3 regions of the Paracoccus sp. SSJ genome follow, and region 2 is predicted to be linked to each of the others. Evidence: riboswitches for the same ligand, from Rfam matches in the RefSeq annotation. Region 2 holds a riboswitch; each other region holds the start of a gene.

What was found. Region 2 has a riboswitch for thiamine pyrophosphate ahead of QPR87_RS09180 (TenA family protein). Riboswitches for the same ligand answer to the same signal wherever they lie in the genome.
Region 1: another riboswitch for thiamine pyrophosphate. It lies ahead of thiD (bifunctional hydroxymethylpyrimidine kinase/phosphomethylpyrimidine kinase); the one in region 2 lies ahead of QPR87_RS09180 (TenA family protein).
Region 3: another riboswitch for thiamine pyrophosphate. It lies ahead of thiC (phosphomethylpyrimidine synthase ThiC); the one in region 2 lies ahead of QPR87_RS09180 (TenA family protein).

What each region holds. Positions count from the first base shown of each region.
Region 1 covers NZ_JASSPE010000005.1:240,540-251,049, forward strand. The annotation lists gene QPR87_RS07795 (thiazole synthase) at 1-179, opposite strand, end outside; gene thiS (sulfur carrier protein ThiS) at 181-378, opposite strand; gene QPR87_RS07805 (FAD-dependent oxidoreductase) at 362-1,339, opposite strand; gene thiD (bifunctional hydroxymethylpyrimidine kinase/phosphomethylpyrimidine kinase) at 1,336-2,163, opposite strand; TPP riboswitch at 2,231-2,334, opposite strand; gene QPR87_RS07815 (HAD family hydrolase) at 2,459-3,061, shown strand; gene QPR87_RS07820 (L,D-transpeptidase family protein) at 3,157-3,723, shown strand; gene aroQ (type II 3-dehydroquinate dehydratase) at 3,788-4,222, opposite strand; gene QPR87_RS07830 (response regulator transcription factor) at 4,250-4,951, opposite strand; gene QPR87_RS07835 (PAS-domain containing protein) at 4,944-6,824, opposite strand; gene QPR87_RS07840 (AMP-binding protein) at 6,937-8,913, shown strand; gene QPR87_RS07845 (ABC transporter ATP-binding protein) at 8,910-9,719, shown strand; gene QPR87_RS07850 (branched-chain amino acid ABC transporter permease) at 9,730-10,510, shown strand, end outside.
Region 2 covers NZ_JASSPE010000006.1:233,611-244,120, forward strand. The annotation lists gene QPR87_RS09135 (DUF4174 domain-containing protein) at 1-42, opposite strand, end outside; gene scpA (methylmalonyl-CoA mutase) at 100-2,244, shown strand; gene QPR87_RS09145 (GNAT family N-acetyltransferase) at 2,333-2,821, shown strand; gene QPR87_RS09150 (hypothetical protein) at 2,941-3,474, shown strand; gene QPR87_RS09155 (homoserine dehydrogenase) at 3,542-4,858, shown strand; gene QPR87_RS09160 (GntR family transcriptional regulator) at 4,944-5,588, opposite strand; gene QPR87_RS09165 (M48 family metallopeptidase) at 5,634-6,317, opposite strand; gene QPR87_RS09170 (TIGR02300 family protein) at 6,466-6,789, shown strand; gene QPR87_RS09175 (NUDIX hydrolase) at 6,863-7,336, shown strand; gene QPR87_RS09180 (TenA family protein) at 7,340-7,981, opposite strand; TPP riboswitch at 8,047-8,178, opposite strand; gene QPR87_RS09185 (AI-2E family transporter) at 8,346-9,536, shown strand; gene hflC (protease modulator HflC) at 9,665-10,510, opposite strand, start outside.
Region 3 covers NZ_JASSPE010000027.1:22,449-32,958, forward strand. The annotation lists gene QPR87_RS20780 (toxic anion resistance protein) at 1-217, shown strand, start outside; gene QPR87_RS20785 (DUF2927 domain-containing protein) at 214-1,245, shown strand; gene QPR87_RS20790 (hypothetical protein) at 1,252-1,917, shown strand; gene QPR87_RS20795 (SPFH domain-containing protein) at 1,933-3,063, shown strand; gene QPR87_RS20800 (TFIIB-type zinc ribbon-containing protein) at 3,073-4,380, shown strand; gene QPR87_RS20805 (carbohydrate kinase family protein) at 4,401-5,321, shown strand; gene QPR87_RS20810 (exopolysaccharide biosynthesis protein) at 5,429-6,184, shown strand; gene thiC (phosphomethylpyrimidine synthase ThiC) at 6,240-8,039, opposite strand; TPP riboswitch at 8,163-8,293, opposite strand; gene QPR87_RS20820 (efflux transporter outer membrane subunit) at 8,328-9,707, opposite strand; gene QPR87_RS20825 (multidrug efflux RND transporter permease subunit) at 9,809-10,510, opposite strand, start outside.

The DNA of each region.
Region 1 (10,510 bases), on a different contig from region 2:
CCCAGATCCTTGATCAGGCGATGAAAATCCTGGCCCGCGCCGCCTTCGCGCCGCAGGCTGACAGTGGCGATGCCGGCGCGCGAGGCGCGGAACGCCTCGGCCATGATCGCGGGCGAGGGATATTGCGCCGTGCCCAGCATCAGCGGGCTTTCGACCCGGGTTCCATAAAAAACCGGCATCTCAGCCCCCCTGCATCGGCGCCACGATTTCCAGCGCGTCGCCGTCTTTCAGCGTGGTTTCGGGTCGCGCGGCGGCGGGCAGGAAGGCGCCGTTCAGCGCCGTCGCCACCTTGGCCGCGCCCAGTCCGATCTCGGCCAGCGCGTCCTGCACGGTCGGGCCGGTCAGGTCGCGCGCCGCTCCGTTAAGGGTGATCTTCATCCATGAACTCCGGTTTCCGGCCCTCGACAAGGTAATCGGCGGCCATGCGGGCCACGGCGGGGGCCAGAAGATAGCCGTGGCGGTAAAGGCCGTTTGCGTAAAGCGTGCCGCCGCGCCGGCGCAGGCGGGGCAGGTTGTCGGGGAATGCGGGGCGCGCATCCGAGCCAAGCTCCAGGATCTCGGCCTCGGCAAAGCCGGGATGCAGGGCATAGGCGGCGGAAAGCATCTCGACCGCCGAGCGGGCGGTGACGCGATACTTGCCGCCGGTCTCCAGCATGGTGGCGCCGATCATGTAGACGCCCTCGCCGCGCGGCACGACATAAAGCGGGATGCGCGGATGCAGCAGGCGGACGGTGCGGGTCAGGGTCACCTCGGGGCAGCGGATCACCAGCATCTCGCCGCGCACGCCGCGCAGGTCGTGGAGTTCGTCGCGGGCGGCAAGGCCGCGTGCATCGACGACCATCCCGGTGGGATTGCCCTCGGTCTCGATGCGAATGCCCTGCGCCTCCAGTCTGTCGCGCAGCGCCAGCAGTGCGGCGCGCGGGTTCAGATGCGCCTCGGTGGCGAAATGCAGCCCGCGCGGGAAACGGCCGGCCAGTTCGGGCTCCAGCGCCGCGATTTCCTCGGCGGCGACGGGTTGATGCGCCTCGGTCAGCCGGGCGAAGCGGTCGAGTTCCGCCCGGTCGCGCGAGGGGGCCAGGACCAGCGTGCCGCGACGGACGACTTCGGCGCCGTTCGCCTGCCACCAGTCTGCGGCATCGACGCCCAGGCGCAGGACCACCGGCTCGGCGCTTTCCGCCTCGCAATAAGGCGCCAGCATGCCCCCGGCGCGCCAGCTGCAAGCCTGTGAGCCGGGCTTGCCGGCGGGGTCGACGATGCGCGGTGCGATTCCGCGTGCGGCCAGTTCGGTGGCGATGCAAAGCCCCATCACCCCAGAGCCCAGGATGGTGATCTGGTTCATGCCTGCCTCCAGAGCTGGTGGAAATGATGCACCGGGCCATGACCCAGCCCGACCGCCAGCTCATCGGCGCGGGCGATGGCGCCTTGCAGCCAGCCATGGGCGCGGGTCGCGGCCTGCGCCACCGTCAGCCCCTGCGCCAGCCCCGCCGCGATGGCCGAGGACAGCGAACAGCCGGTGCCGTGGGTGTTGTGGGTCTGCTGGCGCGGTGCGGTCAGGATCAGGGGTTCGGACCCGACCAGCAGGTCGGTGCAGGTGTCCTCGGTCGCATGGCCGCCCTTCATCAGCACATGGGCGGCGCCCAGCGCGCGCAGCGCCTCGCCTTGCCGGCGCATCTCTTCGGGCGTCGCGGCGGGCTCGCGGTCCAGAAGGCGCGCCGCCTCGGGCAGGTTCGGGGTCAGCACGGTCGCCAGCGGGATCAACTGCTCGCGCAGCGCCGAGACGGCCTCGTCCGGCAAAAGCGCGTCGCCGGATTTCGCCACCATCACCGGGTCCAGCACCACCGGCACCGGATTGTCCGCCAGAAGCGCGGCCAGCCGGTCGGCGACGACCGTGATCGCATCCACGCCGCCGACCATGCCGATCTTGATCGCGCGCACCTCCAGATCGCCGAAGACCGCGTCGATCTGGGCCGCGACCATGGCCGGGCTGACGGGCTCGACCGCGGCGACGGTGCGGGTGTTCTGCGCGGTGATCGCGGTGATCACCGAGGCGCCATAGACGCCCAGCGCCGAGAAGGTCTTCAGGTCCGCCTGGATTCCGGCGCCGCCGCCGCTGTCCGAGCCGGCGATGGTCAGTGCGATGGGATGGGGCTGCAATCCCGACATGGCCCGCCTTTCGTTTCGGCCGGGCATGGGGACGCGGGGCGGATGGGTGGCGGCCAAGGTATCAGGGCCGCTTCACTCTACCCTTCCCTACGCCGGCATGACCCGGATCAGGTTCGATGGGTCGGTGCCGGGCACCTCTCAGCCTCGTGCGAGGCTCCCCAAGTGTATGAGTCTTCCGCGTGACACTAGGCCCTGGCGCCCCGCTTTGCAAGGGAGACGGCGGGCGGCGATTTTTCGGGCTTTACAGCACCGGCCATTCGGGCCGATCTGTGCCCGACGGAAACGGAAGGATGCGATGAAAAGCGTGATCTTCGACCTGGGTGGGGTGCTGATCGACTGGGATCCGGCACTGGCCTTTGCGGATGTGTTCACCAGCCGGGCCGAGGCCGAGGCCTGGATGAAGCGCATCGGTTTTGCCGACTGGAACCGGATACAGGACGGTGGGCGCAGCTTTGCCGAGGGGGTGGCCGCCGCCCGCGCCGTCCATGGCGACGAGGCGCGGCATCTGGCCGGCTATCCGCTGGCCTTTCCGGTCGCCATCGAAAAGACCGTGCCCGGCACCTGGGCGATTGCCGAGGCGCTTCTGGCGCGCGGCGTGCCGCTTTATGCGCTGACCAACTGGTCGGCCGAAACCTGGCCGCATGCGCTGGAACTGCATCCCCGGCTGGGCGGGCTTTTTGCCGATATCCTGGTCTCGGGCCAGGTCGGCGTGCTGAAGCCCGAGCCGGCGATCTATCGGCTGCTGATGGATCGCAACGGGCTGGTGGCCGAGGATTGCATCTTCATCGACGACAGCGCGGCCAATGCCGAGGGCGCCCGCGCGCTGGGCATCGACGCGATCCACTTTACGGGCGCCGAGGCGCTGGGCGAGGAGCTGGCGCGGCGCGGGGTGATTTGAGCGTCGCGCCCTGCTCAGGTGGCTGTCGCGCCGGGGTCATTGAACCTGCGGCGCTTTCTTGCCAGCATGGGCGCAGTTGGCAGTGAGTTGACCCTTTGCGATACCGTTCCCTCTATTTCATCCCCGTTGCCCTGCTGCTTCTGGCAGGAGCGGCGGTCGGCTATACCAAGGTGATGGCAAGGATCGGCTCGGGCCAGCCCCCGGCCTATGCCCTGCCGGAACAGCAGGCGGATCGCATCGTCGTCTCGAAGGGCGACAAGACCATGTATCTGCTGCGTGGCGATAGAATCCTGAAAACCTATCGCATCGCCATGGGATCAAACTGGAACCAGGGCCACAAGCAGCGGGAAGGGGACGAGCGGACGCCCGAGGGCACCTATCGGATCGATTGGCGCAATCCCCGCTCTATCGCCCATCTCAGCCTGCACGTTTCCTATCCCAATGCCGAGGACAGCGAACGGGCGCGGCAGGCGGGATACAGTCCGGGCGGGAATATCATGATCCATGGCCTGCCCAACGGATGGGGGGCGATGGGCCGGTTGCATCGGCTGTTGGACTGGACCGATGGCTGCATTGCCGTGACCAACGACGAGATGCGGGAAATCTGGTCCCTGACGCCGAATGGCACCTCGATAACGATCAAGGCCGAATGGGCGCCGTGAATCCCGCGCGCCGGGGCTGCGTCGGGTCGCCGTGTTCGAGCGATGCCGGTGCCGCAGGAGCCGCCTATCCCACCAGCTTCGCCACATGGCGCAGCGCCAGCAGGTAGCCGTGTATGCCGAAGCCGGCGATCACGCCCTCGGCGCGCAGGCTGACATAGGAATGGTGCCGGAAGCTTTCGCGCTTGTGGACGTTCGAGATATGCACCTCGATCACCGGCCCGTCGAAGGTGTTCAGCGCGTCCAGGATCACGACCGAGGTATGGGTAAAGGCGGCCGGGTTGATGACGATGGCCTGCGCCTTCAGCCGCGCCTCGTGGATCAGGTCGATGATCGCGCCCTCGTGGTTCGACTGGTGGAAGGCGATCTCCAGCCCCAGCTCGGCCCCCAGCGCCTTGCAGTCGCGTTCCACGTCGGCCAGCGTGGTGCTGCCATAGATCTCGGGCTGGCGCTGGCCCAGGAGGTTCAGGTTCGGGCCGTTCAGGACATAGACGGTGGGCATGGCGTTCTCCGCGAAGATGGGGGCAATCTAGCCCAGTTCGGCCAGGAAGATATAGCCCGCGCCGTAGATCGTCTTGATCAGGCGCGGGTTCTTGGGGTCCTCGCCCAGCTTGGTGCGCAGGCGCGAGATGCGCACGTCCATCGCCCGGTCGAAGCTTTCGCCCGCCGTGCCTCCCAGCGTTTCCAGCATCTGCGCGCGCGAGATCAGCCGGCGCGGATTGTCGAGAAACAGCCGCAGCACCTCGGCCTCGGCATGGCTGATCGGGGTCTCGGCCCCTTCGGGCGAGGTCAGCGTATAGCGGTCGAAATCCGCGGACCAGCCGGCAAAGCGGATCTGCTGGCGGCCGGGGCCCGTCTCGCGCTGCGGCTTGCGCAGCCGCGCGCGGATGCGGGCCACCACCTCGGCCGGATCGAAGGGCTTGATGATGTAGTCGTCGGCGCCCAGCTCCAGCCCGGTCACGCGGTCCTGCACTTGCGCCCGGCCCGAGATGATGATGATCGCCGCGCCGGATTCGCTGGCCAGCCGGTGGACCAGCGCCAGCCCGTCGCGGTCGGGCAGGCCCAGGTCGATCAGGCAGGCATCGGGCTGGATGCGGCGCAGCGCCGCCTCGAATTCGGTGGCGCGGGCGAAGCTGACGGTGCGAAAGCCGGCCTCCTCCAGCGCCGAGGACAGCAGGCGGCGGATTTCGGGCTCGTCGTCGAGAATGGCGATCAGGGGGGTGTCAGTCATCGGTCTCTGCCATGGCCACGGCCAGTTCGGTGTCGCCAAAGGGCTTGGTCAGGACCGGGCAGTCAAGCCCCGATCTGCGCGGATCGCCCGGCGGCAGCGCCGTCATCAGGATCAGGGGCAGGCCGCAGCCCCGCAGATCAGCGCCCGAGCCGTCGCCCAGTTGCAGGTCGGACAGGATCAGCGTCAGGCCGGCGAGGTCGGTCAGGCCCCGCGCCTCGGAGAGCGAGCCGGCTTCGATCACGGAATGGCCCTGGGCGGTCAGCATCTCGCGGATATGGGCGCGGATGGCGTCGTCGTCCTCGACCAGCAGCACCAGATGCGGGCGCACGGCGCGCAGCGGCAGCCGGATGGTGATCCGGGCACCGCCGCTCTCGGCATTGCCAAGCCGCAGGGTGCCGCCCGAAAGCTTGATCTGGTCATAGACCATCGACAGGCCAAGTCCGGTGCCCTGGCTGCCCTTGGTGGTGAAGAAGGGCTCGGTGGCCCGCGCCAGCGCCTCGTCGGAAAAACCCGGGCCGGTATCGGTGACCGAGATTTCCAGCCAGCGCCCGGCGGGCCGGGCCTCGACCGTGATGCGGCCCTGGCCCCGCATGGCGTCGCGCGCGTTCAGGATCAGGTTGAGCAGCGCGTCCTGCAATGCGCCGGGGTCCAGCATCACCCGCGCCGGCAGTTCGCCAATGCGGCTGTCCAGCGCAACGCCGGCGCCCAGCGTCGGCCGGGTCATCGCCGCCAGGTCGTCCAGCATGGCGCGCAGTTCGACCGGCTGCGGCTGGTGCTCGCGCCCGCCGGTCAGCGCCGAGATGCCGTCTAGCAGGCGCACCCCGCGCCGGGCGGCGGCCAGCGTGGCCTGCACGTCCTCGGCCTGTTCGTGCGGCAGCCCGGCGCGGGCCAGCCGGCCCTGCAGGCCGAGGATGATGGTCAGCAGGTTGCCGAAGTCATGCGCCAGCCCCGAGGTCATCTGCGCCGCCACCGCGCGCTTGGCCGCATGGGTCAGCGCCTCGCGCGCCTGCACCTCGGCGGTGACGTCGGTGGACAGGATATAGACGCCGCGCCCGTTCTGGTCCGGGGTCAGCGCGATGCGGATGCGTCGGCCCGAGGGCGGGTGCGTGATCTCGAACACTTGCGGCTGGCCGGCGATGGCGCGGTCCAGATGCGTGCGGATGCGGGCGAAGGTCTCGGCCCCCAGCACCGTTTCGCATTGCCGGCCGATGATCGACGCGTTCGAGCCCGGGAACACCATCGAGATCTGGTTGTTCGAGAAGGTATAGCGATAGTCCCGGTCCATATGCGCGATATGGGCCGGGACCATGGCGGTGACATGGCGGGTGCGGGCCTCGGATTCGGTCAGGATGCGCTTTGCCTCCTCCAGCGCGGCATTGGTCGCGGCCAGCGCCCGGTTCGCGGCCGAAAGCCGCTCGGCATTCTCCAGCACCCGTTCGGAGAGTTCCTCGGACCGGGCGCGCAGCAGTTCCTCCTGCCGCTTGATATGGGTGATGTCGGTATAGACGGCGATCCAGCCGCCCTGCGACAGGGGCGCCCCCTCGACCGAGATCCAGCGGCCGTCGGCGCGCTTTCGCTCCATGTAATGCGGCTGGAAGGTGCGGGCCTGGTCGACGCGCTCGCGGATCGCGGCCTCGGGGTCGTCCTGGGGGCCGTATTCGCCGCGATGGACCAGATAGCGGATCGTGTCCTGGAAGGTGGCGCCGGCGCGGGTCAGTTTGTCCGGCAGGCCGAACATCGCCTGATAGGGGCGATTGCTGACGGCCAGCCGCAGGTCGGCGTCGAAGATCGAGATCGCCTGCTGGATCAGGTTCAACCCCGAGCGGGTCAACTCGGCGTGCCGGTCGTTCGAGGGCATGTCCGTCCCCAGCATTGCGCAACCCCTGTAACAATTCGTAGGATTCAGGAAAAACTGACGCAAGGATTGCCGCTGTAAGCTGCAATTGCCAGAGGGAAGAGGAGCCCTGACGGCAAGGGGAGGATACATGCAGAACGCTGAGGCGGCCCAGGCCGGTTTGCAGTCGATTCCAGCGTTGCTGGCGCGCAATGCCGAACGCTTCGGCGACCGGCCGGCCTATCGGGAAAAGGAATTCGGGATCTGGCAAAGCTGGACCTGGGCCGAGGCCGCGACCGAGATCCGCGACCTGGCGCTGGGCTTTCTGGTGCTGGGCCTGAACCGGGGCGATCATGTCGCCATCATCGGCCGCAACCGCCCGGCGCATTACTGGGCGATGGTCGCGGCGCAGATGTGCGGCGCGGTGCCGGTGCCGCTGTATCAGGACGCGGTGGCCGAGGAGATGGCCTATGTGCTGGACCATTGCGGCGCGCGTTTCGTCGTCTGTGGCGACCAGGAACAGGTGGACAAGGTGCTGGAGGTGGGCGACCGCGCCCCTTCGGTCCAGCATCTCGTCTATACCGACAAGCGCGGAATGCGGAAATACGACCATGCCCGCATGAACGCGCTGGCCGATGTGCAGGCCGAGGGCCGCGCGGCCCAGCAGCGGCTGGGCCATGAACTGGACGAGCGCATTGCCGAGCTGGGCTACGACGACACCTGCGTGATGCTGTATACTTCGGGCACTACCGGCAAGCCCAAGGGCGTGGTGCTGTCTAACCGCAACATCATCGAGACCGGCAAGAACACCGCCTCCTTCGACCAACTGACCGCGCGCGAGGAGGTGCTGGCCTATCTGCCGATGGCCTGGGTCGGCGACTTCATCTTTTCGGTCGGGCAGGCCTATTGGGCCGGCTTCACCGTGAACTGCCCCGAGGGCGCGCATACGATGATGACCGACCTGCGCGAGATCGGGCCGACCTATTTCTTCGCCCCGCCGCGCGTCTTCGAGGGCCAGCTGACCTCGGTGATGATCCGCATGGAGGATGCCAGCCGCATCAAGCGCCGGCTGTTCAAGCACTATATGGAGATCGCCCGCCGCATCGGCCCGGCGCTTCTGGACGGCAAGCCGGTCGGGGCGCTGGACCGGCTGCGCTACATGCTGGGCAACCTGCTGGTCTATGGCCCGCTGAAGAACACGCTGGGCTATTCGCGCATCCGCGTCGGCTATACCGCGGGCGAGGCGATCGGGCCCGAGATCTTTGATTTCTATCGCAGCCTTGGCATCAACCTGAAACAGCTCTACGGCCAGACCGAGGCCAGCGTCTTCATCACCCAGCAGCCGGACGGGCAAGTGCGCTCGGATACGGTGGGCGTGCCGTCCCCGGGGGTTGAACTGAAGATTGCCGAGAACGGCGAGGTCTTCTATCGCTCGCCCGGCACCTTCGTCGAATATTACAACAACCCCGACAGCACCGCCTCGACCAAGGATGCCGAGGGCTGGGTGGCGACGGGCGACGCCGGCTTCTTCGAGGAAGAGTCGGGCCACCTGCGCATCATCGACCGTGCCAAGGACGTGGGCCGCATGGCCGACGGCCGGATGTTCGCGCCGAAATATGTCGAGAACAAGCTGAAGTTCTATCCCAACATCCTGGAGGCGGTGGTCTTCGGCGCCGGTCGCGACATGTGCACCGCCTTCGTCAACATCGACCTGACCGCGGTCGGCAACTGGGCCGAGCGCAACAACATCGCCTATGCCAGCTATCAGGAACTGGCCGGCCATCCGCAGGTCTATGCGACGATCAAGGAACATGTCGAGGCGGTGAACGAATCCGTCGCCCAGGACCCGATGCTGTCGGGCTGCCAGATCAGCCGCTTCCTGGTGCTGCACAAGGAGCTTGATCCCGACGACGGCGAGATGACCCGCACGCGCAAGGTGCGCCGCAACATCATCGCCGAGAAATATGCCGACCTGATCGAGGCGCTCTATGACGGCCGCGACACGGTCAGCACCCGCACCGAGGTGACCTATGAGGACGGCCGCAAGGGCGAGATCCGCGCGACCCTGAAGATCGAGGACGCCCGGACCTTCCCGACCCGGACCATGCAGAAGGTGGCCGCGGAATGACCCAGACGACAATCACCCCCGACGGCCGCCAGATCGGCGACGTGCTGATGGACCTGAGGAACATCACCCTGCGCTTTGGCGGCGTGACGGCCATCAAGGACATCAGCTTCGATATCCGCGAGGGCGAGATCCGCGCCATCATCGGCCCGAACGGCGCCGGGAAATCCTCGATGCTGAACGTGATTTCGGGGTTCTATGTCCCGCAAGAGGGCGAGATCTGGTTCAAGGGCTATCGCCGCGGCCCGATGAAGCCCTACGAGGTGGCGCGGCTGGGCATCGCCCGCACCTTCCAGAACATCGCGCTGTTCGACGGCATGTCGGTGCTGGACAACATCATGACCGGCCGGCTGAACATGATGAAGGCGCCGATCTGGAGCCAAGCCCTGTGGTGGGGCCGAGCCGAGCGCGAGGAGGTCGAGAACCGCGAGCAGGTCGAGAAGATCATCGACTTCCTGGAAATCCAGAACATCCGCAAGACGCCGGTCGGCCGTCTGCCTTACGGCTTGAAGAAGCGCGTGGAACTGGCGCGGGCACTGGCGGCCGAGCCGAAGATCCTGCTGCTCGACGAGCCGATGGCCGGCATGAACGTCGAGGAGAAAGAGGACATGTGCCGCTTCATCCTGGACGTGAACGACGAATTCGGCACCACCATCGCGCTGATCGAGCACGACATGGGCGTCGTCATGGACCTCAGTGACCGGGTGGTGGTGATGGATTACGGACGCAAGATCGGCGACGGCACCCCCGACGAGGTGCGCAACAATCCCGAAGTCATCAGCGCCTATCTGGGCGTGGCGCACGAATAAGGGGACGGCGATGGAATTTCTGTACGCAAGCGAGGTCCTGCTGAACGGCCTGATGGCCGGGGTGATGTATTCGCTGGTCGCGCTGGGCTTCGTGCTGATCTACAAGGCCTCGGGCATCTTCAACTATGCCCAGGGGGTGATGGCGCTGTTCGCGGCCATGACGCTGGTCGGCATCATGGAGGGCCGCGTGCCCTTTGCGCATCTGATCAACGCGGCCTTCGGCGTGCATCTGTCGAGCTTCGGCTGGACGGTGCCGGGGCTGCTGGCCATCCTTCTGACGGCGCTGATCATGGTCGGCCTTGCCATCGCCATCGAAAAGCTGGTGCTGAAGCACCTGGTCGGGCAAGAGCCGATCATCCTGTTCATGGCCACCATCGGCCTCGCCTGGTTCCTCGAGGGGCTCGGCGACGTGATGTGGGGCGCCGACGTGAAGGTGCTGGACGTGGGCCTGCCGCAAGGCATCTCCGAGACGGTCGAGACGATGACCGACGGTTTGTTCGGCTATGGCTTCTTCATCGACCGGCTGGACATCTGGGCGACGGTGATCGCGGCGGTGCTGGTCGCGGCCCTGGTCGGCTTCTCGCAATATACCAAGCAGGGCCGGGCGATGCGCGCGGTGGCCGACGACCACCAGGCGGCGCTGTCGGTGGGCATCAGCCTGCAATTCATCTGGATCATGGTCTGGTCGATCGCGGGCTTCGTGGCGCTGGTCGCGGGCATCATGTGGGGCACGAAGTCGGGGGTGCAGTTCAGCCTTTCGCTGATCGCGCTCAAGGCGCTGCCGGTGCTGA
Region 2 (10,510 bases):
CAGCGGCACCATAGCCAGAAAAATCAACCGTTTCAGTTTCATCATCCCCTCATCTACTCATTCATATAAGAGCCGAGGGGCCGTGGGAAAGGATGCAAGATGACCGAAAGCACGAAAGCCGCCCTCGAGGAATGGCGCAGGCTCGCCAGCAAGGAGTTGAAAGGCGCCGATCCCGACAGCCTGACCTGGCACACGCTGGAAGGGATCGAGGTCAAGCCGCTTTATACCGAGACGGACGTGAAGGACCTGCCTCATCTGGGCAGCCTGCCCGGCATCGAGCCCTTCACCCGCGGCCCGCGCGCCACCATGTATGCCGGCCGGCCCTGGACCATCCGGCAATATGCGGGCTTTTCCACCGCAGAGGAATCGAACGCCTTCTATCGCAAGGCGCTGGCGGCCGGGCAGCAGGGCGTCTCGGTCGCCTTCGACCTGGCGACGCATCGCGGCTATGACAGCGACCATCCGCGCGTCGAGGGCGACGTGGGCAAGGCCGGCGTCGCCATCGACAGCGTCGAGGACATGAAGATCCTGTTCGACGGCATCCCGCTGGACAAGGTTTCCGTGTCCATGACCATGAACGGCGCGGTGATCCCGGTTCTGGCGAACTTCATCGTCACCGGCGAGGAACAGGGCCATTCCCGCGCCGTGCTGTCGGGCACGATCCAGAACGACATCCTCAAGGAGTTCATGGTCCGCAACACCTATATCTATCCGCCCGAGCCCTCGATGCGGATCATCGCGGACATCATCGAATACACCTCGAACGAGATGCCCAAGTTCAACTCGATCTCGATCTCCGGCTATCACATGCAGGAGGCGGGCGCGAACCTGGTGCAGGAGCTGGCCTATACGCTGGCCGACGGGCGCGAATATGTGCGCGCCGCGCTGAAGGCCGGGATGGACGTGGACCAGTTCGCGGGGCGGCTCTCCTTCTTCTTCGCCATCGGCATGAATTTCTTCATGGAGGCGGCCAAGCTGCGCGCGGCGCGGCTGCTGTGGACGCGCATCATGAAGGAGTTCGAGCCGAAGAAGCCCGGCTCGCTGATGCTGCGCACCCATTGCCAGACCTCGGGCGTCAGCCTGCAGGAGCAGGACCCCTACAACAACGTGGTCCGCACGGCCTACGAGGCGATGGCGGCGGCGCTTGGCGGCACGCAGTCGCTGCACACCAACGCGCTGGACGAGGCCATCGCGCTGCCCACCGAGTTCAGCGCGCGGATCGCAAGGAACACCCAGCTGATCCTGCAAGAGGAAACCGGCATCACCCATGTCGTCGACCCGCTGGCCGGCAGCTATTACGTCGAAAGCCTGACCGCCCAACTGGCCGAAAAGGCCTGGGCGCTCATCGAGGAGGTCGAGGCCATGGGCGGCATGACCAAGGCCGTGGCCTCGGGCATGCCCAAGCTGCGCATCGAGGAGACCGCCGCGCGCCGTCAGGCCCAGATCGACCGCGGCGAAGAGGTCATCGTCGGCGTGAACAAGTATCGCTTGGCGAAAGAGGACCCGATCGACATCCTCGACATCGACAACATGAAGGTGCGCGACGCCCAGATCGCGCGGCTGAACCGAATCCGCACGACGCGGGACGAGGCGACATGCCAGGCGGCGCTGGCCGAACTGTCGCGCCGGGCGAAGGAAGGCGGCAACCTGCTGGAAGCCGCGGTCGAAGCCGCGCGGGCGCGCGCTTCTGTAGGAGAGATCAGCATGGCGATGGAAAAGGAATTCGGCCGCCACCGCGCCGAGGTCAAGACCCTGGCCGGCGTCTATGGCGCGGCCTATGAGGGCGACGACGATTTCGCGCAGATCCAGCGCGACGTCGAGACCTTCGCCGAAGAAGAGGGCCGCCGCCCGCGCATGCTGGTGGTCAAGATGGGCCAGGACGGCCATGACCGCGGCGCCAAGGTGATCGCCACCGCCTTCGCCGATATCGGCTTCGACGTCGATGTCGGCCCGCTGTTCCAGACCCCCGAGGAAGCCGCGCAGGACGCCATCGACAACGACGTGCATGTCGTGGGGATCTCGTCGCAGGCGGCCGGCCACAAGACGCTGGCGCCCAAGCTGATCGCCGCGCTCAAGGAGCAAGGCGCGGGCGACATCATCGTGATCTGCGGCGGCGTGATCCCGCAGCAGGATTACGATTTCCTCAAGAAGGCCGGGGTAAAGGCGATCTTCGGGCCGGGGACCAACATCCCCTCGGCCGCGCGCGACATCCTGTCGCTGATCCGCGCGGCGCGGGCGGCGTGACAAGGCTGCGGCCGCGGTGCCTGGCATCGCGGCCGCACGAATATTTGGAAACGGTGAAGGCGGCTGCTTTGGGAAAGGAGGCCGGGAGATGGAACTTCGTCCTGCGCGCGACGGGGATATTCCCGCGATGCTGGGCTTCTGGAACCCGCTGATCCGCGAAACCACGATCACCTTTTCCAACGAAGAAAAGACCGCCGAGGGGCTTGCGCAAATGATCGCCGGGCGCCGGGCGGCCGGGCGCGAGTTCCTGGTTGCCGAGGAGGCCGGCGAAGTGCTGGGACTGGCGAGCTACGACCAGTTCCGCGGCGGCAACGGCTATGCCCATTGCATGGAGCATACCGTCATCCTGTCGCCCGCCGCGCGCGGGCGCGGGGTCGGCCGGGCGCTGATGGCGGCGCTGGAGGACCATGCCCGCACCGCCGGCTCGCACAGCATGATCGCCGCCGTCTCGGCCGAGAACGAGGCCGGCATCGCCTTTCACCGCGCCATCGGCTACGTGCCGGTCGGACTGTTGCCGCAGGCGGGGCGCAAGTTCGGCCGCTGGCTGGACCTGGCGCTGCTGCAAAAGATCCTCTGACCCCGACTTGCCTGGCGCCGGGCGCTGTGGAAAACTCGCGCCCGGAAACACCGGGGCCGAAAACACGAGGCCGAAAACACGGGGAACAGGATGAGCAAGAGCCGCAACCGCGGGACAGCATGGCAAGGATAGGCGCGCCGCCCGAGACGCATTACACCTTGCCGGCCGATTTCGCCGCGGCGCTGGGACAATGCGTGGCGAGTTTCGGCTGGCTCGAGGAAATCATCAAGCGCACCATCTATGCGCTGGACCGCGCGCGGCTGGCCGACGACCTGACCGAGGAAGAGCTGCAAAGCTGGCTGACCCGCATGGTCTCGATCGCCGACGACTCCATGGGCACGCTGATCGAACAGCTCGACGCCGCCATGCGCCGCTATCCCGGGCTGCGCGACCGCAACCGCATCACGGACCGGCTGGCCGAGATCCGCCTGCAGCGCAACCTGCTTTGCCATGCCTCCTGGCGGCCGACCGAGGACAAGGCGCGCTGGCACCCCGCCTTCGTCAACACCAAGGGCGAGGTGCAGCGCCAGCCGCTGGGCATCGCCGACCTGGACGCCGTCCGCGCGGACACGGTCGAGATCGGCACGCGGGTCCTGCGGGTGATGCGGGCGACCGGGGTGCAGGGCTATTGGGCGGGCGACGACGAGGCCTGAGCCCATGCGCGTTGCAACGTGCCGCGCCATCCGCTAACACCGCCTGGTCCATAAATAAGAGTTTCATATGTCCGCCCAGAAACAGGGGCAAAACGCCTCTCCGCTTCGTCTCGGCATCGCTGGCCTCGGGACGGTCGGCACCGGCACCGTCAAGATCATCCAGAAACACGCCGCCCTGCTGGCCCTGCGCGCCGGAAGGCCGATCGCCATCACCGCCGTCAGCGCCCGCGACCGGATGAAGAACCGCGACGTGGACCTGTCCGGCTATGGCTGGGAAGAGGACGCCCGTGCGCTCGCGCTGCGCGAGGACGTGGATGTCTTCGTCGAGCTGATCGGCGGCGACGAGGGCATCGCCCGCGAGGCGGTGACCGCCGCCCTGCGTGCCGGCAAGGACGTGGTGACCGCCAACAAGGCGCTGCTGGCGATCCACGGCCAGGAACTGGCGGAACTGGCCGAGGCCAATGGCCGGGTCATCCGCTTCGAGGCCGCCGTGGCGGGCGGCATCCCGGTGATCAAGGCCATAACCGAGTCGCTGGCCGGCAACGAGATCCGCCGCGTCATGGGCGTGATGAACGGCACCTGCAACTATATCCTGACCCGCATGGAAAGTGCCAGCCTGCCCTATGAGACGGTGTTCGAGGAGGCCCGCCAGCTTGGCTATCTGGAGGCCGACCCGACGCTGGACGTGGGCGGCATCGATGCCAGCCACAAGCTGGCGATCCTGGCGGCCATCGCCTTCGGCACGCGGCCCAGCTTCGACGCGGTCGAGATCGAAGGCATCGAGCGCGTCAGCATCGACGACATCCGCCGCGCAGCCGACATGGGCTATCGCATCAAGCTTCTGGGCGTGGCGCAGATGACCGGGCGCGGGCTGGAGCAGCGCATGTCGCCCTGCCTCGTGCCCGCCGACAGCCCCCTGGGGCAATTGCAGGGCGGCACCAACATGGTGGTGATCGAGGGCGACTCGGTCGGCCAGATCGTGCTGCGCGGTCCGGGTGCCGGCGAAGGCCCGACCGCCAGCGCGGTGATGTCCGACGTGGTCGAGATCGCGCGCGGCGTGCGCATGCCCAGCTTTGGCCAGCCGGCGATGGCCCTGGCCTCGCCGCAGCCGGCCCGCACGGCGGTTCCGGCGGCCTATTACATCCGCCTGCAACTGACCGACAAGCCGGGCGCGCTGGCCAAGGTGGCGACCGTTCTGGGCGATTCCGGCATCTCGATCGATCGCATGCGCCAATACGGCCATTCGCGCAGCGAGGGCGTGGCGCCGGTGCTGATCGTCACCCACAAGACCACGCCCGAGGCCATAGACCATGCCATCGAGGCCCTGCCCCGCACCGGCGTCATCGCCGGCGAGCCGGTCGAGCTGCGCATCGAAGAGGTCTGAGCCGGCACGGGCGGCGCCCCGCCGCATCGCCGGGTTTTCGGGTATTTGCAAAACGGAAAGACCGGCTGGCGGCGCCGGGGCGGCCTCAGGCGCTGCCGAGATGGCGCAGCCCATGCGTCACATCGGCGCGGACCGCCAGCCGCAGCCCCGGCTCGTCCCCGGCCCGCAGCGAGGCCAGGATCATGCGGTGATGGCGCGGCGGTTCGTTGCGCTTCATCCGCCCGTACAGCGCCCGCATGGTCGGGCCAAGCTGCAGCCAGACCGTCTCGACGATGGCCAGCATCGCCGGGGCCTGGGCACGCAGGTAAAGCAGGCGGTGGAACTCCAGATTGGTGCGGATGTAGCCCACGGCGTCGTGGCGCTCGGCCGCCTCGCCGATGGCGGCGTTGATGACGGCCATGCGCTCGATCAGGGCCTGGTGGGCACGCGGCAAGGCGCGGGCGGCCAGTTCCGGCTCGATGAGCCCGCGCAGGGCGGCCAGTTCCTCGATCCGCTCGACCGACAGTTCCGGCGTGGCGATCCGTCCCGAGGAGGAGAGCGACAGCGCCCCTTCGGCCACCAGACGGCGCACCGCCTCGCGCGCGGGTGTCATCGAGACGCGATGCTCGGCGGCGATGCCGCGCAGGGTCAGGGGCAGCCCCGGCGGCAGTTCGCCCAGCATGATGCGCTGGCGCAGGTTGCGATAAAGCCGCTCATGGGCCGAACTTTCCGAGGAACGCGTAACAGTCATGCGCCATCTGTGATCACAAATCCGGCCGCCGTCAAGCCGCCCCGGTCAGGAGCGGAAGCGCCAGGCCAGCAGTTCATGCCCATGCTGGCGCAACCAGTCGCGATGGCGTGCATAATCGGGCCTCAACCGGCCGGTCGCGGCCCAGAAGGCGGCGGAGTGATCCATATGCAGCAGATGCGCCACCTCATGCGCGGCGACATAGTCCAGCACCTCGGGCGGCGCCATGGCCAACCGCCACGAAAACATCAGCCGCCCGTCATGGGTGCAGCTGCCCCAGCGCGAGCGGGTATCGCGCAGCGCGAGCGCGCGAAAACCGCGCCCCAGCGCCTCGGCATGGCGGCCGCAGGCCGAAATCAGCCGTGCCTGCGCCAGATGCTTCAGCCAGGTCTCGACCAGCACGCCGGGGGGACGGCCCTGCGGCACCAGCAGCGCCTCGTCCGCCAGTTCCACCCTGCGCCCGCCATGGGGCAGGATCCGCCGCTGGCGGCCCTCGACGGGCAGCAGGGCGCCATGATCCACCAGGCGCAGCGGCGGCATCCCGGCCCGGGTCTGGCGCAGCCATTCGGCCCGCGACTCGGCAAAGGCGCGACCATCGGACAGGCTGGCGCGGCTGGGCAGGGTCAGCACCACCTCTCCGCCCGCGCGCGCCACGCGCAGGGTCATGCGACGCGCGCGGGCCGAGCGCCGCAGCGTCACCGGAATGTCGCCTCCGACCAGAATCCTGTCCATATTTTCCCGCATCTTGCGAAGGGCCGCCCCTCTGCCCATGTTTCCCCCGCACCGCTACCGGCCTGCAAGGGGGAAAAGGCTTTGACAGCCTGCCCCGGCTGTGGCAGGGGACAGCGGATTTAGCTGAACGCGGCAGAAAGAGAACACCATGCCCAAAGAGGAATGGGGCACGAAACGCCTTTGCCCCCATTGCGCGACGCGCTTTTACGACCTGACGAACGACCCGATGACCTGCCCGGCCTGCGGTGCAGAATTCACGGTGGAAAGCCTGACCAACGGCCGCTCGCGCTCGCTGATTTCGGAAAAGGCCGCCTCGCGCGAGGAAGACCGGACCGCTCTGGTCGATGACGACGATCTGGACGATGACGCCGACACCGGCGATCTGGACGACGATCTGCTGGACGACGACGATGACGATGGCGACATGTCGCTGGAGGACATCGCCGACGTGCCGGACAATGACGACGAGTAAGCCCTCGTCCTGACCAATCTGGGGCCCCGGAGCGCAACCCGCGCGGCCGGGGCCTTTTTCATGGCGGCCGAACATGCGGATCATCGACAGACAGGCCATGCGCGCCATCCTGCTGACCCCGGACGACCGGGTGCTGCTGATGCGGGTCGATTACGGCGGCGGCGACTGGTGGATCACCCCCGGCGGCGGCGCGGAGCCCGGCGAGACGCCCGAACAGACCCTGCGCCGCGAACTGGCCGAGGAACTGGGCTTCGCCCTGCCCGCCATCGGCCCGCTGGTCTGGAGGCGACGCGTGGCGATGACGCTGCACCAGCAGCGCTGGCGGCAGTCCGAGGATTATTTCCTGATCGAGACCCCGGATTTCACGCCGGCGATCCAGAACGCCCCCGAGGCCGCCACCATCCGCGAATTCCGCTGGTGGAGCCTGGCCGAGATGCGCCACACATCCGAGCGGCTGGCTCCGGCCGGGCTTTTGCGCATCGTGCTGGATTATCGGGAAAGCGGGCCGCCCGGCAGCCCGCCCGATGTGGAAATCATCGAGGATTGATCGCTAGCCCGCGTAGGCATCATCGAAAAATTCCCGCTCAAGCCGGACGGCACGGCTGAAGAAGTCCCGCGCCTGATCCGCCGCCTCGGGCCCGACGCGGTCGAACTCGTCCCGCAGGAAGCCCACGAAATCGCGGAAGAAGGGATTGTCGTGCAGCGTGATCCATTCGGCATGGACGAAGTTCTCCGGCAGCGGCCGGGACGCGCGCATGGCCCAGTCGAGGTAAAGCCCCTCGGCCACGTTCAGCACCGCCAGAACGGCCGGATAGGCGCGCGTCGCCGCCGCCTCGCGCATCAGCGCCTGAAAGCCCGCGGTAGGGGCGCTGTCGGGAATGGCGGCGCGATCCGCCGCGCTGACGCCAAGCGCGGCAAAGGCGCGCAGGAAATAGTCGTTCTCCTCGCCCGAGACCATGCCGGCGAAGCGCCCGAAACGCAGCCGCGATTCGAAACGGTCGGCCGAGGCGATGGCCGCACCCAAAAGCGTCAGGAAGGCATCGAGAAAGCGGTGGTCCTGCACCAGATAGCGCGCCATCGCCGCATCCGCGATGCTGCCGTCGCAAAGCTCTCGCACGAAGCGATGGTTCACGGCGGCGGACCAATCGGTCGCGCATTCGCCGCGCAGGGTCTCAAAGAAGGTTTCGGTCATCATGCCCTCATGGCTTGGGGCGAGACCGTCGGTGCGGGCGGCCTCGCGGTGAGGCCGGCAAAAGGCAGGTGCATCTTTCCCATTCCTCCGCCGGCATGATCCGGGTCAGGTTCGAAGGGTCACCGCGCCGCCCGTCGCCGGGACGATCGAGGCCAGCGGTTTCTCAGCCCCTTGCCGGGGCTCCCCTTGGTGGCGCCAGACTAGCGCGGGCGGCGGCGCCTGTCACGCGCTTCCCACAAGATCGTGAGCCGCGAAATCCGCAGGCAACCGGCCATGGCGCGGCATTCCGGCTTGCAGCCGGGGGCGAGATGTTATCTCGTTGCCGCAGGGAGGGCGCGACCCGCCCCCAGCCAGGATCGGGACCATGACGACAGGCGAAATGCCGAAACCCACGACCGCGACAGAGCTGAACGATCCCGCCGCACCGCGGCAAAGCCCCAAACAGGTCGGGCTGCGCGTGCATCGCCCCCCCTTGCTGACCAATATCTCGGCCGCACGCTGGCTGCTGCTGGCCATCGTGGCGGCCTCGATCTATTTCTTCCACGGCTTCCTGGTGCCCGTGCTGGCCGCCATGGTGATCGCGCTGGCCAGCTGGCCGCTGCGCGAGCGTGCGGCCCATCAGCTGAACCTGGGCCGCACCTGGGCGGCGGCGGCGCTGGTGCTGGTGCTGGTCTGTTTCCTGCTGATCCCCATCGCCATGGCGCTGATCTATGCCTTCCGCGAGTTGCGCGACTGGATCAACTGGGCGATCCTGGTCAACAGCTCGGGTGCCGCGACACCGGGCTGGATGGTCGACCTGCCGCAGATCGGCGACTGGCTGGACGAGAACTGGCAGACCTATATCGGCCGCCCCGGCGGCATCAGCGAGATCGTGCAACTGGTCAGCGGCTCGAATATCGGGGCGATCTATCGCGGCGCGGTGACGGCGGGAACGCTGGCCTTCCACCTGGCGCTGACGCTGCTGTTCATGCTGATCACGCTGTTCGTGCTTTATCGCGACGGCGACAAGATCGTGGCGCAGATCGACCAGGTCGGGCGCCGCATCCTGCCCGACCGCTGGAGCAGGCTGTCGCGCGTGGTGCCCGCGACGATCAGCTCGACCGTGACCGGCATGACGCTGATCGCCATCGGCGAAGGGGTGATCCTGGGCATCGCCTATTGGCTGGCGGGCGTGCCCTCGCCGGTGACCTTCGGGGTCATCACCGGCTTCATGGCGCTGATCCCGGGCGGAGCGCCGCTCAGCTTCACGCTGGTTTCGATCTATCTGGTGGCCAGCGGCTCGCCCGTCGCGGGGGCGGCGCTGTTCGTCTGGGGCACTTGCGAGCTGTTCGTCGTGGACAAGACCATCCGCCCGGTCCTGGTCGGCGGCCCGGTCAAGCTGCCTTTCCTGCCGACCTTTTTCGGCCTGATCGGCGGGGTCAAGACCATGGGCATCGTCGGGCTGTTCGTCGGGCCGGTGCTGATGGCGCTGCTGGTCTCGATCTGGCGGGAATGGCAGCGCGAACTCTCCGAAGAGGAGCAGCGGCAGGACAGCAAGCTGATCGGGCTGGAATGACCGGCGCGTGACCAACACCGGAGCGTGAAGTGCCGAGACATGAAAAAAGGCGGGGCGCAGATGCGTCCCGCCTTTCCTGTTGCGCTTTCCTGTTCCGGCCGGTTTCCCGTCCCGGGCCCGCGCCCGGATCAGTCCGCCGGAAGCGGCGCCGGGGGCACCACCGGCTCTTCCTGCGGCGGCGCGGCCAGGGATTCGGGCAGCGGCGTCAGCGTCACGCCGGCACCGGCGCCCAGCGGCTCGCCCTCGCGCGTGGTCTCGGTCGGGGCCACGGCCTCGCCGGGCTCAAGCGCGCCTTGGGTCTCGGACTCGTCGTCCGAAGGCGTAGCGTCCGAAGCCGGCTGGGGCACCGGCACCGGATTGGCCCGGTCGGCCCCGTCGTTGCGCAGGTAGTCGAAGAACTCGCCCTGCGGCTGGATCACCAGCGAGCTGTTCTCGCCCCGCAGCGCCCGCTCGTAGGAGGTCATCGAGCGGGTGAAGGCAAAGAACTCGGGGTCGCGGCCGAAGGCACCGGCATATATGGCGTTGCGGCGGGCGTCGGCTTCGCCGCGCACCACCTCGGCCCGCTTGCGCGCCTCGGAGGTCAGCTCGACCACGGTGCGGTCGGCGGCGGCACGGACACGCTGCGCGGCCTCGCCGCCGCGAGCAATCTCGTCGGCAGCCTCGCGCTCGCGCTCGGCCCGCATCCTCGCATAGGTCGCGGTCAGGTTCTGCTCGGGCAGGTCGGTGCGGGTCAGGCGCACGTCGATGACGCGAATGCCCAGGTCGCGGGCATCGTCGCGCGACAAGTCGCGGATGCGGTTCATCAGCGGCGTCCGGTCGTCCGACAGCACCGTGGTCGAGGGCACCGAGCCCAGTACCTGCCGGATCGCGTTGGTCACGATCGGCTCCAGCCGGCGCTGCGCGAACTCGATGCCGCCCGAGCCCACCGCGCGACGGAACTGCACCACATCGGTGATCTGCCAGCGCGCAAAGGC
Region 3 (10,510 bases), on a different contig from region 2:
CACCCAGGTCGAGCGCGGCGTCTTCGACATCGAGGCCGTGCGCACCGCCAACGCCGAGCTGATCTCGACCATCGAGGACAGCCTGCGCATCGCCGACGAAGGCCGCACCCGGCGCGCCGCCGCCGAAGAGGACCTCAAGCTGATGGAGGCCGAATTGCGCAAGACCCTCGCCTCGGCCAGTGCCCGATCCGCAACCCCCGCAGCAAAGACACCGTGACCCTGACAGCCCGTTCCCGCCTGCCGCGCTCTGCGGCCCTTGCGCTGCTGGCGCTGCTGGCCGCCTGCGCGCCCGAGCCGCCGGCAGAGGCGCCGCCACCCGCGGTCGAGGCGCCGCCGCCGCCCGACCGCCCCGCCCCGCCCCCGGTCGATCAGGCCGCGCTGCGCCGGGAGCGCGCCGAAAACGCCCGTGCCGCTGCCGCGCGGGCCGAGGCCGCCGCCGCCTCGCCCGCCAGCCGCAACATGCGCGACTATCTCGCCGGCATCGAAGAGGCGCTGATCGCCCGCGGCCGGCTGCGCACCGATGCGGGGTCCGAGATCGCGCTGACCCCGGAAAAGCTGACCGATGCCTTCATCGAGGTCGCGCTGCATGACGAATATATGCGCGAAGGCGGCAAGCTGATCTCGCGCCCGACGCCCGCGCCCCTGCGGCGCTGGCAGCAGCCGGTCCTGATGCGGCTGGAATTCGGCGATTCGGTCGCCCCCGACCAGCGCGCCCGCGACCGGGCCGAGATTGCGGGCTTTGCCGCGCGGCTGGCGCGCGTCAGCGGCCATCCGGTGGCGCTGACCGGCGGCGCCGGCAACGTCAACGTGCTGATCCTGAACGAGGACGAGCGCCGCGCCATCGGCCCGCGCCTGTCCTCGCTGATGCCCGGCATTCCCTCTGGCGACATCGCCGCGCTGCGCGACCTGGCGCCGCAGAACTATTGCACGGTCTTCGCCTATTCCAGCGGCAACTCCCCGGTCTATGCCCAGGCCGTGGCGCTGATCCGGGCCGAACTGCCGCCGCGCCTGCGCCGCTCGTGCATCCATGAGGAGCTGGCGCAAAGCATGGGGCTGGCCAATGACAGCCCGCGCGCGCGGCCCTCGGTCTTCAACGACGACGAGGAATTCGCCTACCTGACCCGGCATGACGAGCTGCTGCTGCAGATCCTCTACGACCCGCGCCTGCGCCCCGGCATGACCGAGGCCGAGGCCCGCCCCATCGTGCTGCAGATCGCCCGCGAACTGCTCGGGACCGAGGTATAGGCGGCGATGCGCTGGCCTGCCCGCCTGCTCGTCGCCTTGCTGGCCCTCGGTGCGGCAGGGTCCGGCAATGCTGGGCCTGACGCCACGCCCGCCCGCGACTGGATCGCGCAGGCTTCCGGCCAGCCCGGCGCCTGGACCGATCACGGCCTGCTCGAACTGCCCAGCGGCATGCTTTTCGTCGGCGACCCGACCTGGGGCGACGATTACCACATCCGCGACCCGCGCCGGCTGGCCACCGCGGCGCTGCGCGTCTTCAGCCGTTCGGACGAACAGGGCCGCAACCTCGCCCTCTGGCTGGAGGCGGCGGGGGGCGAGCCGAAGGCGACCGGAGAGAGAATCGAGTTCGGCGTCGATGCCGCGACGATCGCCCTGGGCGATCTGGAGGGCGGCCGGGCATTGGTGGCATGGGGCGAATCCCGTCTGGAAAAGGGGCTGGGCGACAGTTTCGACTGGCTATCACCCATTCTTCAAGAAAAGATGAATTTCGCCCGCTGGCTGCCCATCCCGCCCGACGACCGGCCCATCTTCATCGCCTCGACCGGGATGGATGGCGGGCTTGCCGCCGTCTGGTTGCTTGACGAACGGGGCTCTCTCAGCGGTATCCTCATCGATATCGCCGGACGGGCTTCGGACGGACAATACCTCGACACGCTCTTGCCCGCGGCCCAGTAACGAAAAGGCAGCCCCATGTCCCTCTTCAACATCCTCGGCGGCGAGTTCATCGAGATCATCGAATGGACCGACGACTCGCGCGACACCATGGTCTATCGCTACCCGACCGGCGGCAAGGCGATCAAATACGGCGCCAAGCTGACCGTGCGCGAGGGCCAGGCCGCCGTCTTCATCCACGAAGGCCAGCTTGCCGACGTCTTCGCCCCCGGCCTCTACATGCTGGAAACCAACAACCTGCCGATCCTGACCCGGCTGCAGCACTGGGACCACGGCTTCCGTTCGCCCTTCAAGTCCGAGATCTATTTCGTCAACACCACCCGCTTCAACGACCTGAAATGGGGCACCAAGAACCCGGTGATCGCGCGCGACCCGGAATTCGGACCCGTCCGCATCCGCGCCTTCGGCACCTATTCCATGCGCGTGACCGACCCCGGCCGCTTCATGACCGAGATCGTCGGCACCGACGGCGAATTCACCCGCGACGAGATCAGCTTCCAGCTACGCAACATCATCGTGCAGGAATTTTCGCGCATGATCGCGGGCTCGGGCATCCCGGTGCTCGACATGGCGGCCAATACCGGCGACCTGGGCCAGATGGTCGCCAAGGCGATCGGCCCGACCGTCGCCGCCTACGGCCTGACCATCCCGGAATTCTACATCGAGAACATCAGCCTGCCCGACGAGGTGGAAAAGATGCTCGACAAGCGCACCTCGATGGGCATCGTCGGCGACCTGAACCGCTTTGGCCAATATGCCGCATCCGAGGCGATGCTGAACGCCTCGACCCAGCCCGGCGGCATGGGCGCGGGCATCGGCGCCGGCCTTGGTGCGGGCATGGGCGTCGCCATGGCGCAGCGCGGCCCCTGGGGCGCCGTTCCCCAGCAGCCTCCCCAGCAGCAGGCGCCGCAAACCCCGCCGCCGCTGCACCACCCCGAGACCGTCTGGCACATCGCCGTGAACGGCCAGGCCGACGGCCCCTATGGCCGCGCCCATCTCGGCCGCCTGGTGCGCGAGGGCGGCTTTACCCGCGAAACGCTGGTCTGGACCCCCGGCCAGGACGGCTGGAAGCCGGCCGATGAGGTCGCGGAACTCGCCCAGCTCTTCACCGTCGCGCCGCCCCCGCCGCCGATCCCCAAGGCGGAGTGACCGGCCGGAATGCCGACGCCGCCCTCGGAATATCGCTATCCGTGCGAGAATTGCGGCGCGAGCCTGGAATTCTCGCCCGGCCAGCAAAGCCTCGTCTGCCCCTATTGCGGGCATGAGCAGCATATCGGTCCCGGCCCCGCCCGCGCGCCGGCCCGCCAGCCGCAGCAGGGGCCATGGGGCGAAAGCGCTATCCTGCTCGACCCGGCGACCGGGCGGGCGCTGCAATGGGACGGCGGGCACAAGTCGCCGGGCTTGCGCGAATTGCCGCTGGAACACGGGCTTTCGCTGGACCAACACAGCGACCTGACCGAAACGGTCCGCACCCTCTCCTGCCCGAATTGCGGCGCCAAGGTCGAGATCACCAGCGACCGCCACGCCTCGGCCTGCCCGTTCTGCGCCACCGCCGTCGTCACCGACACCGGCACCACCCGCCACATCAAGCCGCAGGGCGTGCTGCCCTTCGTCATCACCGAAGCGCAGGCGAAAACCGCGCTCGAGGACTGGCTGCACGGGCTGTGGTTCGCGCCCTCGGGCCTGACCGCCTATGCCCGGCGCGGCAAGAGGATGAGCGGGGTCTATTCGCCCTTCTGGACTTTCGACGCCGACACCGCCTCGCGCTATACCGGCGCGCGCGGCGACTGGTATTACGAGACGGTCTACGTCACGCAGATGGTGAACGGCCGCCAGCAGCGCGTCGCCCAGCAGGTGCGCAAGACGCGCTGGACCCCGGTCTCGGGCCAGGTGGCGCGGGATTTCGACGATGTCCTGGTGCTCGCCTCCAGCTCGCTGCCGCGCCGCATCACCGACGCGCTGACGCCCTGGGAGCTGTCGCACCTCGTCCCCTACCAGCCGGAATACCTCGCCGGCTTCCTGGCCGAGGGCTATACGATCCCGCTCGCCTCCGGCCACGGCATCGCGCGTCAGGAAATGGCCGGCGTCATCGCCATGGACGTGCGCCGCGCCATCGGCGGCAACGAACAGCGCATCACCGGCATCGAGACCCGCTACAGCGACGAAACCTTCAAGCATGTCCTGCTGCCGGTCTGGACCGCCGCCTATCGCTACAACGGCAAAAGCTACCGCTTCGTCGTCAACGGCCAGTCCGGCCGCGTCCAGGGCGAACGGCCCTGGTCGGTCTGGAAGATCGCCTTTGCCGTCCTGCTGGCGCTCGCCCTGCTTCTGGCGCTGCTCTGGCTGAACGAGCGCGGCGATTTCGTCCGCATCGGCGCGGCACCCCTCACGCCGGATATTTCCATGAGCGGCAGTTACCGCTATCAGGAGACAGGAGCGGGCGGTCCAGCCGTCCGAAGCGGCTGAGAAACGGGAGGGGGAAGGCCATGATCCTTTGCGCCGGGGAATCGCTGATCGACATGGTGCCCGAAGGCGCCAATTACCGGCCCCTGCCCGGGGGCGCGGTCTACAACACCGCCATCGCGCTTGGCCGCATGGGCGCGCAGGCGGGCTATCTCTGGCCGATCTCGCGCGACGGTTTCGGCGACATGCTGCTGCGCCCGCTGGCCGAGGCGGGGGTGGATACCGGCCTCTGCCCGCGCAGCGACCGGCTGACCACGCTGGCCTTCGTCACCCTGACCGGGGGCGAGGCGCGCTATTCCTTCTATGACGAGGGTTCGGCCGGGCGCATGTTCGCCCCCGGCGCCCTGCCCGACATTCCCGACGATGTCTCGGCGCTCTTCATCGGCGGCATCAGCCTGGTGCCCGATCCCTGCGGCAGCGCCGTCGAGGCGCTGGTGGAACGCGTCCGCCACCGCATGCCGGTGATGCTGGATCCCAACATCCGCCCCTTCTTCATCGCCGACGAGGCCGCCTATCGCGCCCGGCTCGACCGGCTCATCGGCATGGCCGATCTGGTCAAGCTCTCGGGGGACGACCTGGAATGGCTGATGCCGGGCGCCAGCTTCGAGGAAGCCGCCGCCGCCATCCTCGACCGCGGGCCGCGGGTGGTGTTCCAGACCGGCGGCTCGGCCGGCGCGCGGGCGCATTGGTCGGGCGCACCGCTTGCCGCGCAGGCGGTGCGGGTCGAGGTCGCCGACACGATCGGCGCCGGCGACACCTTCAACGCCGGAGTGCTGGCCGCGCTCGACCGCGCCGGCGTGCTGACGCGCAAGGGGATCCAGCGCCTGACCCCGGAAGTCATCGCCGCCGCACTTGCGCTCGGCACCCGGGCGGCGGCGATCACCGTCTCGCGCCCCGGCGCCAACCCGCCCTGGGCGCACGAACTGGCCGCGCTGCCGTCCTGACCGGCGGCGGCCCCGGCTTCTTCGTTCCTCAAATACTCAAGACGCAAGGCGGCCGCCCTCGGCCCCGCCCCGGTCTCGCGCAGCCTTGACGAGGACGGGGGGAACCCATGGCCAGGGCTGCGGGTTTCGACGCCGACGACCAAGGCAGCCCCCGGAACCAGGACCGCATGTCGCAGAACCAACTCCCCGAACCCACACCCCCGCCAAAAGACCCGATGCCGCCGAATGGCGACGCCGGCACCCCGGACGACCCGGCTGCCGAAGGTCGAACCCACCGGCAGCACCTCTCGCAATTCCTGATGCGGATCGCCGACGACGACACGCGCGCCCGGATCAGCGTCACCGATCTGCTGGTCCTGCTGGAGGGGCGCGCGACCGCCGGCCTTCTGCTGCTCTTCGCCTTTCCCAACGTCCTGCCGATGCCGCCGGGCACCGCGGGCATCCTGGGCCTGCCGCTGGTCTACCTGTCCTTCCAGATGATGCTGGGCCACAGGCCATGGCTGCCCCGCTTCATCGCCGGGCGTTCGGTGCCGCGGGCGGATTTCGCGGCGATCATCGCGCGCAGCGCCCCCTTTCTGGCCCGGGCCGAAAGGCTGCTCTCGCCGCGCATTCCGGTGCTGACCGGGCCCTTGGCCTTGCACATCATCGGCGCGCTCTGCCTGGTGCTCTCCATCCTGCTGCTGCTGCCGATCCCGCTGGGCAACATGCTGCCGGCGCTGGCGATTTCCGTCCTCGCGCTCGGCGTTCTGGAACGGGACGGGATCTGGATCGTCGCCGGCAGCCTGATCGCCGTCCTGGCCGCCGCCGTCGTCTGGGGCGTGATCTGGGCGTTCTTCCGCGGCCTCGCCCTGCTCCTTGCCTGACCGCGCACGAAACGCCAAGGCAGGCGGGCGCGGCCAGAAGCCGCGCCCCCGCGGATCAATCGGCCGCCTCCGCCACGCTTTCCGCAACCGGCAGGTAAAGCGCCCCGCCCTCGCGGAACTTCTCGGCCATGCGCGCCATGCCGGCCTGCTTTTCAGCCTCGGCCCGAATGTCGTGCGAGATCCGCATCGAGCAGAACTTCGGCCCGCACATCGAACAGAAATGCGCCAGCTTGTGCACCTCTTTCGGCAGCGTCTCGTCATGCATGGCCTGCGCGGTGTCCGGGTCCAGGCCCAGGTTGAACTGGTCCTGCCAGCGGAACTCGAACCGTGCGCGCGACAGCGCATCGTCGCGCCGCTGCGCCCCGGGATGGCCCTTGGCCAGATCGGCGGCATGGGCGGCCAGCTTGTAGGTGATGACGCCGGTCTTGACGTCGTCGCGGTCGGGCAGGCCCAGATGCTCCTTGGGCGTGACATAGCACAGCATCGCCGTGCCGAACCAGCCGATCATCGCCGCCCCGATGGCCGAGGTGATGTGGTCGTAGCCCGGTGCGATGTCGGTGGTCAGCGGGCCAAGCGTATAGAACGGCGCCTCGTGGCAATGCCGCAGCTGCTCCTCCATATTGGCCTTGATCTTGTGCATCGGCACATGGCCCGGCCCCTCGATCATCACCTGGCAATCCCGCGCCCAGGCGATCTTCGTCAGCTCGCCCAGGGTGCGCAGTTCGGCAAATTGCGCCTCGTCATTGGCATCGGCGATCGAGCCGGGACGCAGCCCGTCGCCCAGGCTGAAGCTGACGTCATAGGCCCGCATGATCTCGCAGATCTCGTCGAAGCGTTCATAAAGGAAGCTCTCGCGGTGGTGGTGCAGGCACCATTTCGCCATGATCGAGCCGCCGCGGCTGACGATCCCCGTCACCCGCCGCGCGGTCAGCGGGATCATGTGCAGCCGCACCCCGGCATGGATGGTGAAATAGTCCACGCCCTGCTCGGCCTGTTCGACCAGCGTGTCGCGAAACACCTCCCAGCTCAGATCCTCGGCCACGCCGCCGACCTTCTCCAGCGCCTGATACAGCGGCACGGTGCCGATGGGCACCGGCGCGTTGCGGATGATCCAGTCGCGGATGTTGTGGATGTTGCGGCCGGTGGACAGGTCCATCACCGTGTCCGCGCCCCAGCGGATCGCCCAGACCATCTTTTCGACCTCCTCCTCCATGCTGGAGGTGACGGCGGAGTTGCCGATATTGGCGTTGATCTTGACCTTGAAATTGCGGCCGATGATCATCGGCTCCAACTCGCGGTGGTTGATGTTGGCCGGGATGATGGCGCGGCCGGCGGCGATCTCGGCCCGCACGAATTCCGGCGTCACCAGATCGGGCAGCTCGGCCCCCATCGGCGCGCCGTCGCGGGCATGGGCGGCCAGCCGCCCCTCGTTCTCGCGGATGGCCGCGAACTCCATCTCGGGGGTGACGATGCCGGCGCGGGCATAGGCCAGCTGCGTCACCGCCCGGCCCGCCGCCGCGCACAGGGGATCGCGGCGCAGCGGAAAGGCGGGGGTCAGCCGCGCGCCCTCGGCAAAGCCGTTGTCGGCGGCGGTGACCTGCCGGCCGGGATAGGGCGCCACGTCGCCGCGCCGCAGCTGCCAGTCGCCGCGCAGGTCCGGCAGGCCGCGGGCGATGTCGGCCTGCACCGCCGCGTCGGTATAGGGGCCGGAGCTGTCATAGACGACCAGCGGCGGCTCGTTCGAGACGGCGATCTCGCGCATGGGCACGCGGATGTCGTGCAGGCTGCCCGGCACATGGATCTTGCGCGATCCGGGCAGCGGGCCGGTGGTGATTTGCGGGATGGTCTGGCTCATCTGGTCCTCCTTCGGCGAAAGACCCAGAGGAAAACAGGGCAGAAAGGGACCATGCCGGCCCCGCGGATCACGCGCAAAGGGCCCGATGGCCCGAAAGGACCACCCCGCGATCTGCATATGGGGAAAGCTGCCCTTCGGTCTTCCTACGCCAGCATCAACTGGGTCAGGTTCAAAGGGTCGCTTCACCGGAACCGCCCATGGGCGGTCCCTGTCAGCCTCTCAGTCCCCTAGGCGGGACTCCCCTGACGTGAGGGGAGCATGGCCGTTTCCCGCCGGGCGGTCAATCCCTCAGGTGGCGGGCAGGCCGACACCCCCGGCCGAGGCGGCGCTGAGCGCGACGAAGTTCAGCGCCTGCTGGCGCACCGCCGCGGCCAGTTCCTGCCGGGCCGACAGCAGGCTGCGCTCGGCATCCAGGACCGGGAAGAAATCCGCCTCGCCCAGCTCATAGGAGCTGCGGGTCAGGTTCACCGTCTCGCGCGCGTTCTCGACCAGCCGCGATTGCGCGGCGACGGCGCGGGCGTCGCGGTTATAGCCGGCCAGCGCGTTCTCGACCTCCTCGACCGCGCCCAGGACCGAGGCCTGCCAGGCCAGCCGCGCCTGTTCCGCCCGCGCCTGCGCGGCGGAAAGCTGCGCCTGGTTCGCCCCGCCCGAGAACAGCGGCAGCGAGATCTGCGGCCCGAAGCCCCAGCTCTTGCTGCTGCCGCCGCCGCCGATATTCGTCGGCGTGATCGAGCCGGACAGCGTCAGCCGCGGATAGAAGGCCGCCTGCGCCTCGCCCACATCGGCGGCGGCGGCGGCCAGGTTGCGCTCGGCCATGCGCACGTCGGGGCGCACCCGGACCACGTCGGCCGGCACGCCGACGCTGGCGCTGTAGCGGGCGCGCGGCTGGCCGCCGCCCTGGCGCAGCTGCGCCGCCAGATCGGCGCTGCGCCCGGCGGTCAGCGTGGCCAGCCGGTTCACCGACTGGTCGAAGCCGACCTCCAGCCCCGGCAGCGCCGCCTCGGCCTGCGCCACCAGTTGCTCGGCCTGCAGCACCTCCAGCCGCGAGACGCTGCCGAAGGCGTCCTGGGTGCGGGTCATCTCCAGCGTGCGCTTGCGGCTGGTCAGGCTTTGCCGGGTCAGCGCCAGCGCCTCCTGGTAATAGCGCGCGTCGACATAGGCCGAGGCGATGGCGCTGGCCACGGTCAGCCGCGCCACCTCGGCCGACAGATAGGCCGCGTCCAGCCGGGCCGAGGCGCCCTGCCGCGCCGCCCGGTTCTGGCCGAACAGATCGACCAGCCAGGACACGCCCAGCGTGGCCGAGCTGCTTTCGACGATGCCGGTCTCGCTGCGGTTGCGCGCCGCCGCGCCCTGCGCATCGACCTGCGGCAGGTCGCTGGCGCCGACCAGCCGCGCATTGGCCTGGGCCTCGCGGATGGTGGCGACGGCGGTCTGCACGTCCAGGTTGCGATTCAGTCCGGCGGCGATCAGCCCGTCCAGCCGCTTGTCGCGGAACGCCGCCCACCAGGCGTTGGCGCCGGCGCGGCGGGCCGGGGAACTGGCGGCGAAGGCGCCGGCCACCTCGGCGCGGGGCGCGGTATGGCTGACCGGGTTGCAGGCGGCCAGCGCCAGGGTCGAGACAAGCCCGCCCAGCAGGCCGCGGCGGGAAAGAGGCAAGGTCTGGATCATCCGAAACTCTCTGTTGAACGCGGCCCGGCTGGGGCCGCGGAAAGGGAAATGGCGGCACGGGCGGCCTTGGTCCCGCCCGTGCCTTGCGGCGGCGCCGGAGCCTAGCCCGCCGTATCGGCCTGCGGCCCGGCCGCCGTCCTGCCGCCGGTCAGCCGGCTGACCCCGCCCAGCACGAAGACGAAGAACACCGGCACGAAGAACACCGCCAGCACCGTGGCCGCGACCATGCCGCCGATCACCCCGGTGCCGATGGCGTTCTGGCTGGCCGCCGAGGGTCCGGTGGCGATGGCCAGCGGCACCACGCCCAGCGTGAAGGCCAGCGAGGTCATCAGGATCGGGCGAAAGCGCAGCTTCGCCGCCGTCACCGCCGCGTCGATCAGGCTTTGCCCCTGCTCGCGCAGGTCCTTGGCGAACTCGACGATCAGAATGGCGTTCTTGGCGGAAAGCCCGATGATCGCGATCAGCCCCACCTTGAAATAGATGTCGTTGGGCATGTCGCGCAGCATGACGGCGACGACGCAGCCCAGGACGCCCAGCGGCACCACCAGCATCACCGAAAGCGGGATCGACCAGCTTTCGTAAAGCCCCGAAAGCAGCAGGAAGACGAACAGGATGCTCATCGCGTAAAGCAGCGTCGCCTGGCTACCGGCCTGGATCTCCTCCAGCGACTGCCCGGTCCATTCATAGCCGAAGCCCGGCGGCAGCTCGGCCGCCAGCCGCTCCATCTCGGCCATGGCGGCGCCCGAGCTGTAGCCCGGGCCGGCAGCGCCGGCGATGCGGATCGCGGGATAGCCGTTATAGCC